One region of the Streptomyces sp. NBC_00078 genome, then DNA from elsewhere that is predicted to be linked to it. Evidence: predicted binding sites of a transcription regulator. Region 1 holds the regulator's gene; each other region holds the start of a gene.
What was found. Region 1 encodes HrcA, which represses chaperone genes, less so after heat shock. Its sites were predicted from a motif close to TTNGCACTCNGNNNNNCNGAGTGCNAA; they were not measured.

Region 1 (4,244 bases):
GCCGAAGCGGTCCTCCAGGGTCACCGTGCCCGCCTCGCAGCGGATCACCGCGCCGCAGAAACCGGTGCCGGGTTCCTCGACCACCAGACCGGGCTCGGCCGCGACCTCCGGGACGGGCTTGGGCTTCTTCCACGGCGGGGTCAGATCGGCGGAGTACTGGCGCATTCGGATGACGATAGGAGAAGCCGCCGGGCGGCGGTCACGACACGCCGAAACGCGCGGCCAGCCCGTCGCGCTGTGCCCGCACGAACCCCGCGTCGACCACCGCTCCGTGACCGGGCACATACAGCGCGTCCGCGCCGCCCAGGTCCAGAAGCCGGTCGAGGGCGGCCGGCCAGTGCGACGGTACGGCGTCGGAGCCCGCCTGGGGCTCACCGGACTCCTCGACCAGATCGCCGCAGAACACGACCTCCGGGGAGCCGGGGACCAGGACGGCGAGGTCGTGCGCCGTGTGACCCGGGCCCACGTTCGCCAGCAGGACCTGCCGCCCGCCGCCCAGGTCGAGGGTCCACTCGCCGGAGACGTGATGCCGGGGCGCGACCAGGGCGTCCACCGCCTCCTCGGCCACCCGTGCGTCCAGACCGTTGCCCACCGCGTCCGCCCGCAGCTCCTCGCGCGCGTGCCGTGCGCCGAACACCGTGTCCATGCCCACCGCGCCGTACACCTCCGCACCCGCGAACGCCGCCGCCCCGAAGACATGGTCGAAGTGAGGATGCGTGAGCGCGAGATGAGTCACACGATGACCGGTGAGTTCCTGCGCCTCTGTACGCAACCGCACGCCCTCCGCGAGGCTCGCCCCGGCGTCGATCACCAGCGCCGTACCCGCCCCGACGACCAGCCCAGCCGTGCAGTCCCAGCCCGGAAGACGGCACCGCCCCACCCCGGCCGCCACCCGCTCCCACCCCAGCTCTTCCCAAGTCACCGTCATACGGCGACGCTAGCCGTACGACCCCGCCGACGGGGGCCGACCTTGCCCTGGGTGTACCCCACAGCCGTACACTGGGCCGGGGAACGCTGGCACTCGGACGGACAGAGTGCCAGGCGAGGTGCCTAGGGGACGACTTCTGGAGGTGTGCGCGGTGCTGAGCGAACGACGGCTTCAGGTGCTGCGCGCCATCGTCCAGGACTACGTCGGCACCGAGGAGCCGGTCGGGTCGAAGGCACTCACCGAGCGGCACAACCTCGGCGTGTCCCCGGCGACGGTGCGTAACGACATGGCGGCCCTGGAGGACGAGGGGTTCATCGCCCAGCCGCACACCAGCGCCGGACGGATCCCCACCGACAAGGGGTACCGGCTGTTCGTCGACAAGCTCGCCGGCGTCAAGCCGATGTCGGCGCCCGAGCGGCGGGCCATCCAGAACTTCCTCGACGGCGCCGTAGATCTTGATGACGTGGTGGCGCGGACGGTTCGGCTGCTGGCCCAGCTCACGCGGCAGGTGGCGGTCGTCCAGTACCCGTCGCTGACCCGCTCGACCGTGCGGCACGTGGAGCTGCTGTCGCTCGCCCCCGCGCGCGTGATGCTCGTGCTGATCACGGACACCGGCCGGGTCGAACAGCGGATGGTCGACTGCCCGGCACCCTTCGGCGAGGCCTCCCTCGCCGACCTGCGGGCCCGGCTCAACAGCCGGGTCGCGGGGCGCCGGTTCACGGACGTGCCCCGGCTCGTGGAAGACCTGCCGGAAGGCTTCGATGCCGAGGACCGGGGTACGGTCTCGACAGTGCTCTCCACACTTCTGGAGACACTGGTCGAGGAGAACGAGGAACGGCTGATGATCGGCGGCACCGCCAATCTGACCCGTTTCGGACATGACTTCCCCCTCACCATCCGCCCCGTCCTGGAGGCGCTTGAGGAGCAGGTCGTGCTCCTCAAGTTGCTTGGCGAGGCGGGGGATTCGGGCATGACGGTGCGCATCGGGCACGAGAACGCCTATGAGGGACTCAACTCCACTTCGGTGGTGTCGGTCGGCTACGGTTCGGGCAACGAGGCGGTCGCCAAGCTCGGCGTGGTCGGACCGACTCGCATGGATTACCCGGGAACGATGGGAGCGGTACGCGCAGTGGCACGGTACGTCGGACAGATCCTGGCGGAGTCGTAAGTGGCCACGGACTACTACGCCGTTCTCGGCGTGCGCCGCGACGCGTCGCAGGAAGAGATCAAGAAGGCCTTCCGGCGGCTCGCGCGCGAGCTGCACCCGGACGTCAATCCGGACCCGAAGACCCAGGAGCGGTTCAAGGAGATCAACGCCGCCTACGAGGTGTTGTCGGACCCGCAGAAGAAGCAGGTCTACGACCTCGGCGGCGACCCGCTCTCGCAGGCCGGCGGTGGTGCCGGCGGCTTCGGCGCGGGCGGCTTCGGGAACTTCTCGGACATCATGGACGCGTTCTTCGGTACGGCGTCGCAGCGGGGTCCGCGGTCGCGTACGCGCCGGGGCCAGGACGCGATGATCCGGCTGGAGATCGACCTCGACGAGGCCGCCTTCGGCACGACGAAGGACATCCAGGTCGACACGGCGATCGTCTGCTCCACCTGTAACGGTGAGGGTGCGGCGCCCGGCACGACCGCTCAGACGTGTGACATGTGCCGCGGCCGCGGCGAGGTGTCGCAGGTGACCCGGTCCTTCCTGGGCCAGGTCATGACGTCCCGCCCGTGCCCGCAGTGCCAGGGCTTCGGCACCGTCGTACCCACGCCGTGCCCGGAGTGCGCCGGCGACGGCCGGGTCCGCTCGCGTCGCACGCTCACGGTCAAGATCCCGGCCGGTGTCGACAACGGCACCCGCATCCAGCTCGCGGGCGAGGGCGAGGTCGGCCCCGGTGGCGGCCCCGCCGGTGACCTCTACGTCGAGATCCACGAGCTGCCGCACTCGACCTTCCAGCGGCGCGGTGACGACCTGCACTGCACGGTCACCATCCCGATGACGGCCGCGTCCCTCGGCACCAAGGTCCCGCTGGAGACGCTGGACGGCATGGAGGAGGTCGACATCCGGCCCGGCACCCAGTCCGGCCAGTCGATCCCGCTGCACGGCCGCGGTGTCACGCACCTGCGCGGCGGCGGCCGCGGCGACCTCATCGTCCACGTCGAGGTCCAGACCCCGAGCAAGCTGGACCCGGAACAGGAGCGCCTCCTGCGTGAGCTGGCCAAGCTGCGCGGCGAGGAGCGTCCGGTGGGGCAGTTCCAGCCGGGGCAGCAGGGGTTGTTCTCGCGGCTGAAGGACGCGTTCAACGGCCGCTGACGTGAGCTGTGGGACGGCTGCCGGGGGTCCGGGGGTCGTCCCCCGGGTGGGCACAGTCAGCCGGGGCAGCAGGGGCTCTTCTCGCGGCTCAAGGATGCGTTCAACGGGCGCTGAGGTGGTGCTGGGGGCTCCGCCCCCGGACCCCCCGTTGGGCCCTGAGCGGGCCTCGTCCCGGGTGCCGAGCGGGCTGGAAGTGCCGACCGGCATCGGGACGTGCCGTAGGCCTATGCCTGCCGGAAGGCCGGATTCGGACTTGTTCGGAGGACGTGACAACATGCCGTCATGTCCTCCGCGCTGACCGATCTCTTTCCTCATCCGATCGTGCAGGCCCCCATGGCGGGCGGCGTCTCCGTGCCCCATCTCGCAGCGGCCGTGGCCGAGGCCGGCGGGCTCGGGTTCCTCGCAGCCGGGTACAAGACGACCGACGGCATGTACCAGGAGATCAAGCAGCTGCGCAGCCTCACGAGCCGCCCCTTCGGCGTGAACGTCTTCCTGCCGCAGCCGGAGTACGCCGACCCCGGAGCCATCGAGATCTACGCCCACCAGCTGGCCGGCGAGGCCTCCTGGTACGAGACCGAACTCGGTGACCCGGACAGCGGCCGCGACGACGGCTTCGAGCCCAAGCTCGCCGTGCTGCTCGACAACCCCGTGCCGGTCGTGTCCTTCCACTTCGGCGTCCCGAGCCGCGCGGTGATCGACTCCCTGCACCGTGCCGGCACGTTCACCCTGGCCACCGCGACCACCGCGGAGGAGGCCCTCGCGGTGGAGCGGTCCGGCGCCGACGCGGTGATCGCGCAGGGCGTGGAGGCCGGCGGCCACCAGGGCACGCACCGCGACATCCCGGAGAACGACGGCTCCGGCATCGGCCTGCTCTCCCTCGTCGCGCAGATCCGCGAGACCGTGAGCATCCCGATCGTCGCCGCCGGCGGCATCATGCGCGGCGGCCAGATCGCCGCGGTACTGGCGGCGGGCGCGAGCGCGGCCCAGCTCGGCACGGCGTTCCTCGCCACGCCC
Region 2 (4,244 bases), 2.7 Mb from region 1:
GGGCGAAAGGTCGTCATGACCGGCACGACCGTCTTCCGGTTCGGAGACCACGGGAAGATCGTCGAGGGCTGGTGGCAGTACGACCGGCTCGGGCTGATGGCACAGCTGGGTGCGCTCGACGCGCTGGAGAGGTAGGGGGCAACCCGAAGGCCCGGCACCACCGGGGTGCCGGGCCTCAGTGCTGACGTACGTCAGTGGGCGTGGCCGTGGCCCGCGGCCGCCGGCTCTTCCTCTTCCTTCTTCTCGACGACCAGGGTCTCGGTCGTGAGGAGCAGGGAGGCGATGGAGGCGGCGTTCTCCAGGGCGGAGCGGGTGACCTTGACCGGGTCGATGACGCCGGCCTTGACCAGGTCGCCGTACTCGCCGGTGGCGGCGTTGAAGCCCTGGCCCTTCTCGAGCTCGGCGACCTTGGAGGTGATGACGTAGCCCTCCAGGCCGGCGTTCTCGGCGATCCAGCGCAGCGGCTCGACGACCGCGCGGCGCACGACGGCGACACCGGTGGCCTCGTCGCCGGTCTTGCCGAGGGAGCCCTCCAGCACCTTGGCGGCGTGGACGAGCGCGGAGCCACCACCGGAGACGATGCCCTCCTCGACCGCGGCGCGGGTCGCGGAGATGGCGTCCTCCAGACGGTGCTTCTTCTCCTTCAGCTCCACCTCGGTGGCGGCGCCGACCTTGATCACGCACACGCCGCCGGCCAGCTTCGCGAGGCGCTCCTGGAGCTTCTCGCGGTCCCAGTCGGAGTCCGTGTTCTCGATCTCGGCCTTGATCTGGGCGACGCGGCCCGTGACGTCCTCGGAGTTGCCGGCACCGTCGACGACCGTGGTGTCGTCCTTGGTGACGGTGACACGGCGGGCGGAGCCCAGCACGTCAAGACCGACCTGGTCGATCTTGAGGCCGACCTCCTCGGAGATGACGGTGGCGCCGGTGAGGACCGCCAGGTCCTGCAGCATCGCCTTGCGGCGGTCACCGAAGCCGGGGGCCTTGACCGCGACCGCGTTGAAGGTGCCGCGGATCTTGTTGACGACCAGGGTGGAGAGGGCCTCGCCCTCGACGTCCTCGGCGATGATCAGCAGCGGCTTGGAGGAGTTGGTCTGGATGACCTTCTCCAGCAGCGGCAGCAGGTCGGCGATCGAGGCGATCTTGCCCTGGTTGATCAGGATGTACGGGTCGTCGAGGACGGCCTCCATACGCTCCTGGTCGGTGACGAAGTAGGGGGACAGGTAGCCCTTGTCGAAGGCCATGCCCTCGGTGAAGTCCAGCTCAAGACCGAAGGTGTTGGACTCCTCGACGGTGATGACACCGTCCTTGCCGACCTTGTCCATCGCCTCGGCGATGAGCTCGCCGACCTGGCTGTCCTGGGCGGACAGGCCGGCCACGGCGGCGATGTCGGACTTCTCGTCGATCGGGCGGGCCGTCGCGAGGAGCTCCTCGGAGATGGCGGCCACAGCCGCGTCGATGCCCTTCTTCAGGGCGGCCGGGGAGGCACCCGCGGCGACGTTGCGCAGGCCTTCGCGTACGAGCGCCTGGGCGAGCACGGTGGCGGTGGTGGTGCCGTCACCCGCGATGTCGTTGGTCTTGGTCGCCACCTCCTTCACCAGCTGGGCGCCGAGGTTCTCGTACGGGTCCTCGACCTCGACCTCACGGGCGATGGTGACACCGTCGTTGGTGATGGTGGGCGCGCCGAACTTCTTGTCGATGACGACGTTGCGGCCCTTGGGGCCGATCGTCACCTTGACCGTGTCGGCAAGCTTGTTGACGCCGCGCTCGAGGGCGCGACGGGCGTCCTCGTCGAACTTCAGGATCTTCGCCATGGGAGCGGTTCAGCCCTCTCGGAAAATGTGGGTGAAACGAACTGCGCCCCTGACGCCCGGCTTCATAAGGTCGCGGGGGCCCGGGGCGCAGCTCAAAGCAGATGTTCTTTGGAAGCGAATTACTTCTCGATGATCGCGAGCACGTCGCGAGCCGAGAGGACGAGGTACTCCTCGCCGTTGTACTTCACTTCGGTGCCGCCGTACTTGCTGTACAGCACGATGTCGCCGGTCTTGACGTCGAGCGGAAGCCGCTCGCCGTTCTCGAAGCGGCCCGGGCCCACGGCCAGGACGACGCCCTCCTGGGGCTTCTCCTTGGCGGTGTCCGGAATGACCAGGCCAGAGGCGGTGGTCTGCTCGGCGTCGAGCGGCTGGACCACAATGCGGTCCTCGAGCGGCTTGATGGCAACCTTGGAGCTGGTGGTCGTCACGATCCGACCTCCCCCTTCGGAGATCTCACGGGGTTAACTGTCTGAGGTGGCGACCAGGTGGATCCGTCGTCGCGGGTGCCGGATCTGCCCGTCGCGTAGTTGGCACTCTCCAGTGGGGAGTGCCAGACCCGAGACTATGACTGCGATTAGCACTCGGTCAAGCGGAGTGCCAATGCCGTGCGGCGCGGCGCGGGGTTTTGGGTGAGCCGGAGGTTCGGTGGCCGTCCCGGGGGCTGCCGCCCCCGGACCCCCGCTTCGGCTTGAACGGCCTCGTCCTCAAACGCCGGACGGGCTGAGATTTGCCGACCTGCGCTGTGAAAGTCACCGCCGCTCGAACGTCAGACGTAGTCCTCCAGGCGGCCCACCGTCAGCCCCTGCCCCTGAACCCGGCGCAGCAACCGCGCCGTCCGTTCCCGCAGGGTCGGGCCCGATCCCCCGTCCGGGTCGACCGCCACGATGTCGCCGGGCCTCAGTCGGTGGCGGCCACGCGGATACGTCAGGTCGCCGTCGCCCGTCATCGACACGCGCCACAGGACGAGCGCCGAGATGCCGCAGTCGGCGGCCGCGCGGAGGGTGGCGGTGTCGTAGGTGCCGTAGGGCGGGCGGAAGAGGCGGGGGTGCCGGCCGAAGCGGGATCTGAGCCTGTCCTGCTGGCCGCAGATCTGGGCGCGCTGGCCGGCGTAGGGCAGGCCGCGCAGGGCGGGATGGCCGAGGGTGTGGTTCTGGATGCTCGCGCCGGCCGACTGGAGGCGGGCGAAGCGGCGGTGTCCCGGTCCGGCGACGCGGTCCGTGAGGAACATGCTGACGGGCAGGCGCAGCTCACGGACCATGTCGACGAACCGTGGGTCCTTCTCGGCCCCGTCGTCGTAGGTCAGGAAGACGACCTTGTCGCGGGTCGGGACACGGGAGACGACAGGGGGCAGGGCCCGGCCGTCGGTTTCGGTACCCGCTCCCGGCGCACGTGACGGCTTCGGGGCGGGGAGCAGCGGAGCGGTCAGGCCCCAGCGGCGGTACGGCCGTTCGGCCGCTCCGCCCGGCCCGTGCGCCCGCACCCGCTGGGCCGCCTTCGCGCCCAGCCGCTCGATCGGGTCGACGGACTGGGCGCAGCCGGTGAGCAGGACGAGCGCCAGCGCACCGGCCGCCAGGGCCCGCAGCCTCACAGGTAGTCCTCCAGGCGGGCCACCGCGTATCCCCCGGCCGTGACCCTCCGCAGGAACCGGCGCATGTCGTCGACCATCGTGCCCTTCCACTCGTGGCGGCCGCGGAAGTGGGTGAGGACGATGTCGCCGGGGTGCAGGTCCTGGTCGTCCTCGCGGTACTCCCAGTGGTCGACGAAGACCTCCTCGTCCCAGATCGGCGCGTACTTGATTCCGCAGGACTTCGCGGCTCGCAGCGTGTCCTGGTTGTAGTTGCCGAAGGGCGGCCTGAAGACCGTCGGGGCCCTGCCGAACTGCTTCTTCATGATCTTCTGCATGCCGCAGATCTCGTCCCACTGCTCCTCGTACGACAGTCCCGGCAGGTAGGGGTGCGTGAGGGTGTGGTTGTTGAGGGTGACGCCCTTGGACTGCATCGTGCGGAAGTAGGGGTAGTCGTCCTTCACCAGGAAGTTGCTGAGGAAGGCGGTGTACGGGATCTTCAGCTCGCTCATCATCCGCAGGAACGCCCGGTCCTTCTCGGCACCGTCGTCGATGGTGAGGAAGACGACCTTCTGTGTCGTGGGGACGGTGGTGAAGACCGGCGGGAGGTTCAGCTCCTCCTGGTCGTCCACCTCGAAGCCCTTGCGGGCCGTGATCCTCGGCTTCTTCGCGGGCGGCGGCGGAGCCGTCAGCGGAACCTGGTCCAGGCCCCAGCGCCTGGCCGCGGCGGCCCGGGCGGCGTACGCCGCGTGCAGCTTCGCGGCGTACGCGCCGAGGGCGCGGGCGGGGGGTGCCTGCAGCGGCTGCCGGCCGGAGGCGGGGCGCACCTGGGAACTGCCGTCCGGGGCACAGCCCGAGGCGATGGCCGC
Region 3 (4,244 bases), 1.2 Mb from region 1:
TCGCCGGTGCGGTGGGTGCCGCCGCCGCCCGCGCCGGCTTCCGCTCCTGCGTCTTCATCCCGCACGACCTGGAGCAGGGCAAGGTCGTCATGGCCGCGGTCTACGGCGGCGAGCTCGTCGGCATCGAGGGCAACTACGACGACGTGAACCGCTTCTGCTCCGAGCTGATCGGCGACCCGGCCGGCGAGGGCTGGGGCTTCGTCAACGTCAACCTGCGGCCGTACTACGCCGAGGGCTCCAAGACCCTGGCGTACGAGATCTGCGAGCAGCTCGGCTGGCAGCTCCCGGACCAGCTGGTCGTCCCGATCGCCTCCGGCTCCCAGCTCACGAAGATCGACAAGGGTCTGCAGGAACTGATCAGGCTCGGGCTCGTCGAGGACAAGCCGTACAAGATCTTCGGTGCGCAGGCCGAGGGCTGCTCGCCGGTGTCGGTCGCGTACAAGGCGGGCCACGACGTCGTGCGGCCGCAGAAGCCGAACACCATCGCCAAGTCCCTGGCGATCGGCAACCCGGCGGACGGCCCCTACGTTCTCGACATCGCCCGCCGCACCGGCGGTGCGGTGGAGGACGTCAACGACGAGCAGGTCGTCGACGCGATCCGGCTGCTCGCCCAGACCGAGGGCATCTTCGCGGAGACCGCCGGCGGGGTGACCGTCGGTGTGACGAAGAAGCTGATCGAGAACGGTCTGCTGGACCCGGCCCTGACGACGGTCGTCCTGAACACCGGTGACGGCCTCAAGACGCTGGACGCGGTGGCCGGCACGGGGCTGACCGCGACGATTCGTCCCAACCTGGAGTCGTTCCGCGACGCTGGGCTCGTGTAGCTGTTCTTGTCTGCGGGCCGCTGGGGGCTGGTCGCGCCCACGCGACGGCAGCAGCGGCACATCCAACACAGCCCCGCGCCCCTGAGGGCGAGTACCTGACCGGAGGTTTGAACATGAGCGTTTCCGTCCGCATCCCCACCATCCTGCGCACCTACACCGGGGGCCAGGCCGAGGTCGCCGCCGAAGGGGGCACCCTCGGCGAGGTCATCGCCGACCTGGAGAAGAAGCACACGGGTATCGCCGCGCGCGTTCTCGACGACCAGGGCAAGCTGCGCCGCTTCGTCAACGTGTACGTGAACGACGACGACGTGCGCTTCGAGCAGGGGCTGGAGACGGCGACCCCGGACGGTGCCGGTGTCTCGATCATCCCGGCCGTCGCCGGAGGCTGACTCAAACAGGTCGAACGACCCGATTATTACCGTCGGTAATATCGGTTACCGAGAGTTCAACGAATTGCCCCCTCCGTGAGAGAAACGGAGGGGGCAATTCTGCATGGTTGAGCACGGTACAGTTGGGGAACCCGCTTGGCTCGTTATGCCGGATGCATATGAGTTCTCTCTTTCCAGGCACCAAGAAACAGCCAAAGTGTGCAGGTTCTTTGCGTCTTATGCTCCTTTTGTGGGGCCCGACTTGCCCTGAATTCGGGTGAATTCTCAGTAAATTCCCGACCAGTCGTGCCCGGATTTCTCGTCCGATTGACCTGTTGCAGACGGCAGTTGGACAGATACATTCGGCCGCGGTCGACGCGTTCCGGCGCACGCCCCCAACCGTGGGGGGTGAGGTCTGACCCGGATCCGCGAAGTGTGGATCTGTGCAAGGGCCAGTAATAGGGGAGTTAGGCATGGCTCAGGGCACCGTCAAGTGGTTCAACGCGGAGAAGGGGTACGGCTTCATCGCGGTCGACGGTGGTGCGGATGTTTTCGTCCACTACAGTGCGATTCAGATGGACGGCTACCGCACCCTGGAAGAGGGTCAGCGGGTCGATTTCGAGATCTCGCAAGGCCAGAAGGGGCCGCAGGCGGACATGGTCCGGCTGGCGGCCGGCTGAAGCACGCGCCGGGTTACTGCAGCGACGTTCTTCTTTCTTGATCGAAGGGCCCGCGCCTCAGGGTGCGGGCCCTTCGGCATGCCCGGAGGACCCGGGCCGGGGCCCCGCGGTCACCTGCCCGATCCCCGGCAGGTGCCTGCGCCCGCCCGTCGCCCGAGCACCACTCCCAAGGGGCCCGCTTCGCGGGCGCACCTTGCACTCGACGGGGGCGAGTGCTAATCATTGCGTTAGCACTCTGAAGGTGAGAGTGACAACGAAGGACCGGGTCGGTGAGGCCCGCAGGCCGGGTGGGGCAAGGAACCACAAGGCCGGCGAGCCGTCCGTCGCGGGCGCGGGCGCGGTCCGAAGGAATCACCCCCAGTCCTGGAGGGACCACTTCACATGGCCAAGATCATCGCGTTCGACGAGGAGGCGCGGCGCGGCCTCGAGCGCGGCATGAACCAGCTCGCGGACGCCGTGAAGGTGACGCTCGGCCCCAAGGGCCGCAACGTCGTCCTCGAGAAGAAGTGGGGCGCCCCCACGATCACCAACGATGGTGTCTCCATCGCCAAGGAGATCGAGCTCGAGGACCCGTACGAGAAGATCGGCGCCGAGCTGGTCAAGGAAGTCGCCAAGAAGACGGACGACGTCGCCGGTGACGGTACGACCACCGCGACCGTTCTCGCCCAGGCCCTCGTCAAGGAAGGCCTTCGCAACGTAGCCGCCGGCGCCAACCCGATGGCCCTCAAGCGCGGTATCGAGAAGGCCGTCGAGGCCGTCTCCGGTGCCCTCCTTGAGCAGGCCAAGGACGTGGAGACCAAGGAGCAGATCGCTTCGACGGCCTCCATCTCCGCCGCCGACACCCAGATCGGCGAGCTCATCGCCGAGGCGATGGACAAGGTCGGCAAGGAAGGCGTCATCACCGTCGAGGAGTCCCAGACCTTCGGTCTGGAGCTGGAGCTCACCGAGGGTATGCGCTTCGACAAGGGCTACATCTCGGCGTACTTCGCCACCGACATGGAGCGTATGGAGTCGTCGCTCGACGACCCGTACATCCTGATCGCCAACTCCAAGATCGGCTCCGTCAAGGACCTGCTCCCGCTCCTGGAGAAGGTCATGCAGTCGGGCAAGCCGCTGCTGATCATCGCCGAGGACGTCGAGGGCGAGGCCCTGTCGACCCTGGTCGTCAACAAGATCCGCGGCACCTTCAAGTCCGTCGCCGTCAAGGCCCCGGGCTTCGGTGACCGCCGCAAGGCGATGCTGAACGACATCGCCATCCTCACCGGTGGCGAGGTCATCTCCGAGGAGGTCGGTCTCAAGCTCGAGAACACCTCCCTCGACCTGCTGGGCCGCGCCCGCAAGGTGGTCATCACCAAGGACGAGACCACCATCGTCGACGGCGCCGGCTCCACGGAGCAGGTGCAGGGCCGGGTCAACCAGATCCGCGCCGAGATCGAGAACAGCGACTCGGACTACGACCGCGAGAAGCTGCAGGAGCGCCTGGCGAAGCTCGCCGGCGGTGTCGCGGTCATCAAGGCCGGTGCCGCCACCGAGGTGGAGCTCAAGGAGCGCAAGCACCGCATCGAGGACGCCGTCCGCAACGCCAAGGCCGCCGTCGAGGAGGGCATCGTCGCCGGTGGTGGCGTCGCGCTCATCCAGGCGTCCAGCGTCTTCGAGAAGCTGGACCTCGAAGGTGACGAGGCGACCGGCGCCAACGCCGTGCGCATCGCGCTTGAGGCCCCGCTGAAGCAGATCGCCGTCAACGCCGGCCTCGAGGGCGGTGTCGTGGTGGAGAAGGTGCGCAACCTGACCCCGGGCCACGGCCTGAACGCCGCGACCGGCGAGTACGTCGACCTGATCAAGGAAGGCATCATCGACCCGGCGAAGGTCACGCGCTCTGCCCTGCAGAACGCCGCCTCCATCGCCGCGCTCTTCCTCACCACCGAGGCCGTCATCGCCGACAAGCCGGAGAAGGCCGCCGCGCCTGCCGGCGGCGGCATGCCGGGCGGTGACATGGACTTCTGATCGGCCTCGGGGCTTCGGCCTCCGGTTGATCAACGTCCTTACGGAGGGCGGTACTTCCTGCTCCGGCAGGGGGTGCCGCCCTCTGGCGTGTGCGGGATCGGGCGGGTGCTTGCGGTCCCGTCCCGGGCATGTCCTGTCCGGTCCGATCCGGTCCGGTCATGTGCTGTCCGGTCCCGTCCCGGTCCTGTCCTGTCCGGCCTGGTCTCGTCTGGTCCCGTCTCGTCTGGGCCGGTCCGGTCCGTCTCGTCTGGGCCGGTCCGGTCCGTCTCGTCTGGTCCGGTCGGGGCCGGGAATGTGAGGCAGCGCATAGGTGGTTAGTTCAGGAGGTGCAACAATGCGTGTGCACATACCTTTCTGTTGGCACAGCC

Region 2: groES (co-chaperone GroES) is a predicted target of HrcA. The motif match lies at 2,386-2,412, and genes of this name have one in related genera.
Region 3: groL (chaperonin GroEL) is a predicted target of HrcA. The motif match lies at 2,100-2,126, and genes of this name have one in related genera.

The regions. Positions count from the first base shown of each region.
Region 1 is NZ_JAPELX010000001.1:2,957,995-2,962,238, reverse strand. It holds gene OOK07_RS13830 (DUF3097 domain-containing protein) at 1-165, opposite strand, end outside; gene OOK07_RS13825 (MBL fold metallo-hydrolase) at 200-928, opposite strand; gene hrcA (heat-inducible transcriptional repressor HrcA) at 1,080-2,096, shown strand; gene dnaJ (molecular chaperone DnaJ) at 2,097-3,230, shown strand; gene OOK07_RS13810 (nitronate monooxygenase) at 3,513-4,244, shown strand, end outside.
Region 2 is NZ_JAPELX010000001.1:5,627,483-5,631,726, reverse strand. It holds gene OOK07_RS26565 (ester cyclase) at 1-135, shown strand, start outside; gene groL (chaperonin GroEL) at 192-1,811, opposite strand; gene groES (co-chaperone GroES) at 1,931-2,239, opposite strand; gene OOK07_RS26550 (polysaccharide deacetylase family protein) at 2,578-3,399, opposite strand; gene OOK07_RS26545 (polysaccharide deacetylase family protein) at 3,396-4,244, opposite strand, start outside.
Region 3 is NZ_JAPELX010000001.1:4,126,524-4,130,767, reverse strand. It holds gene thrC (threonine synthase) at 1-824, shown strand, start outside; gene OOK07_RS19215 (MoaD/ThiS family protein) at 938-1,213, shown strand; gene OOK07_RS19210 (cold-shock protein) at 1,666-1,872, shown strand; gene groL (chaperonin GroEL) at 2,254-3,876, shown strand.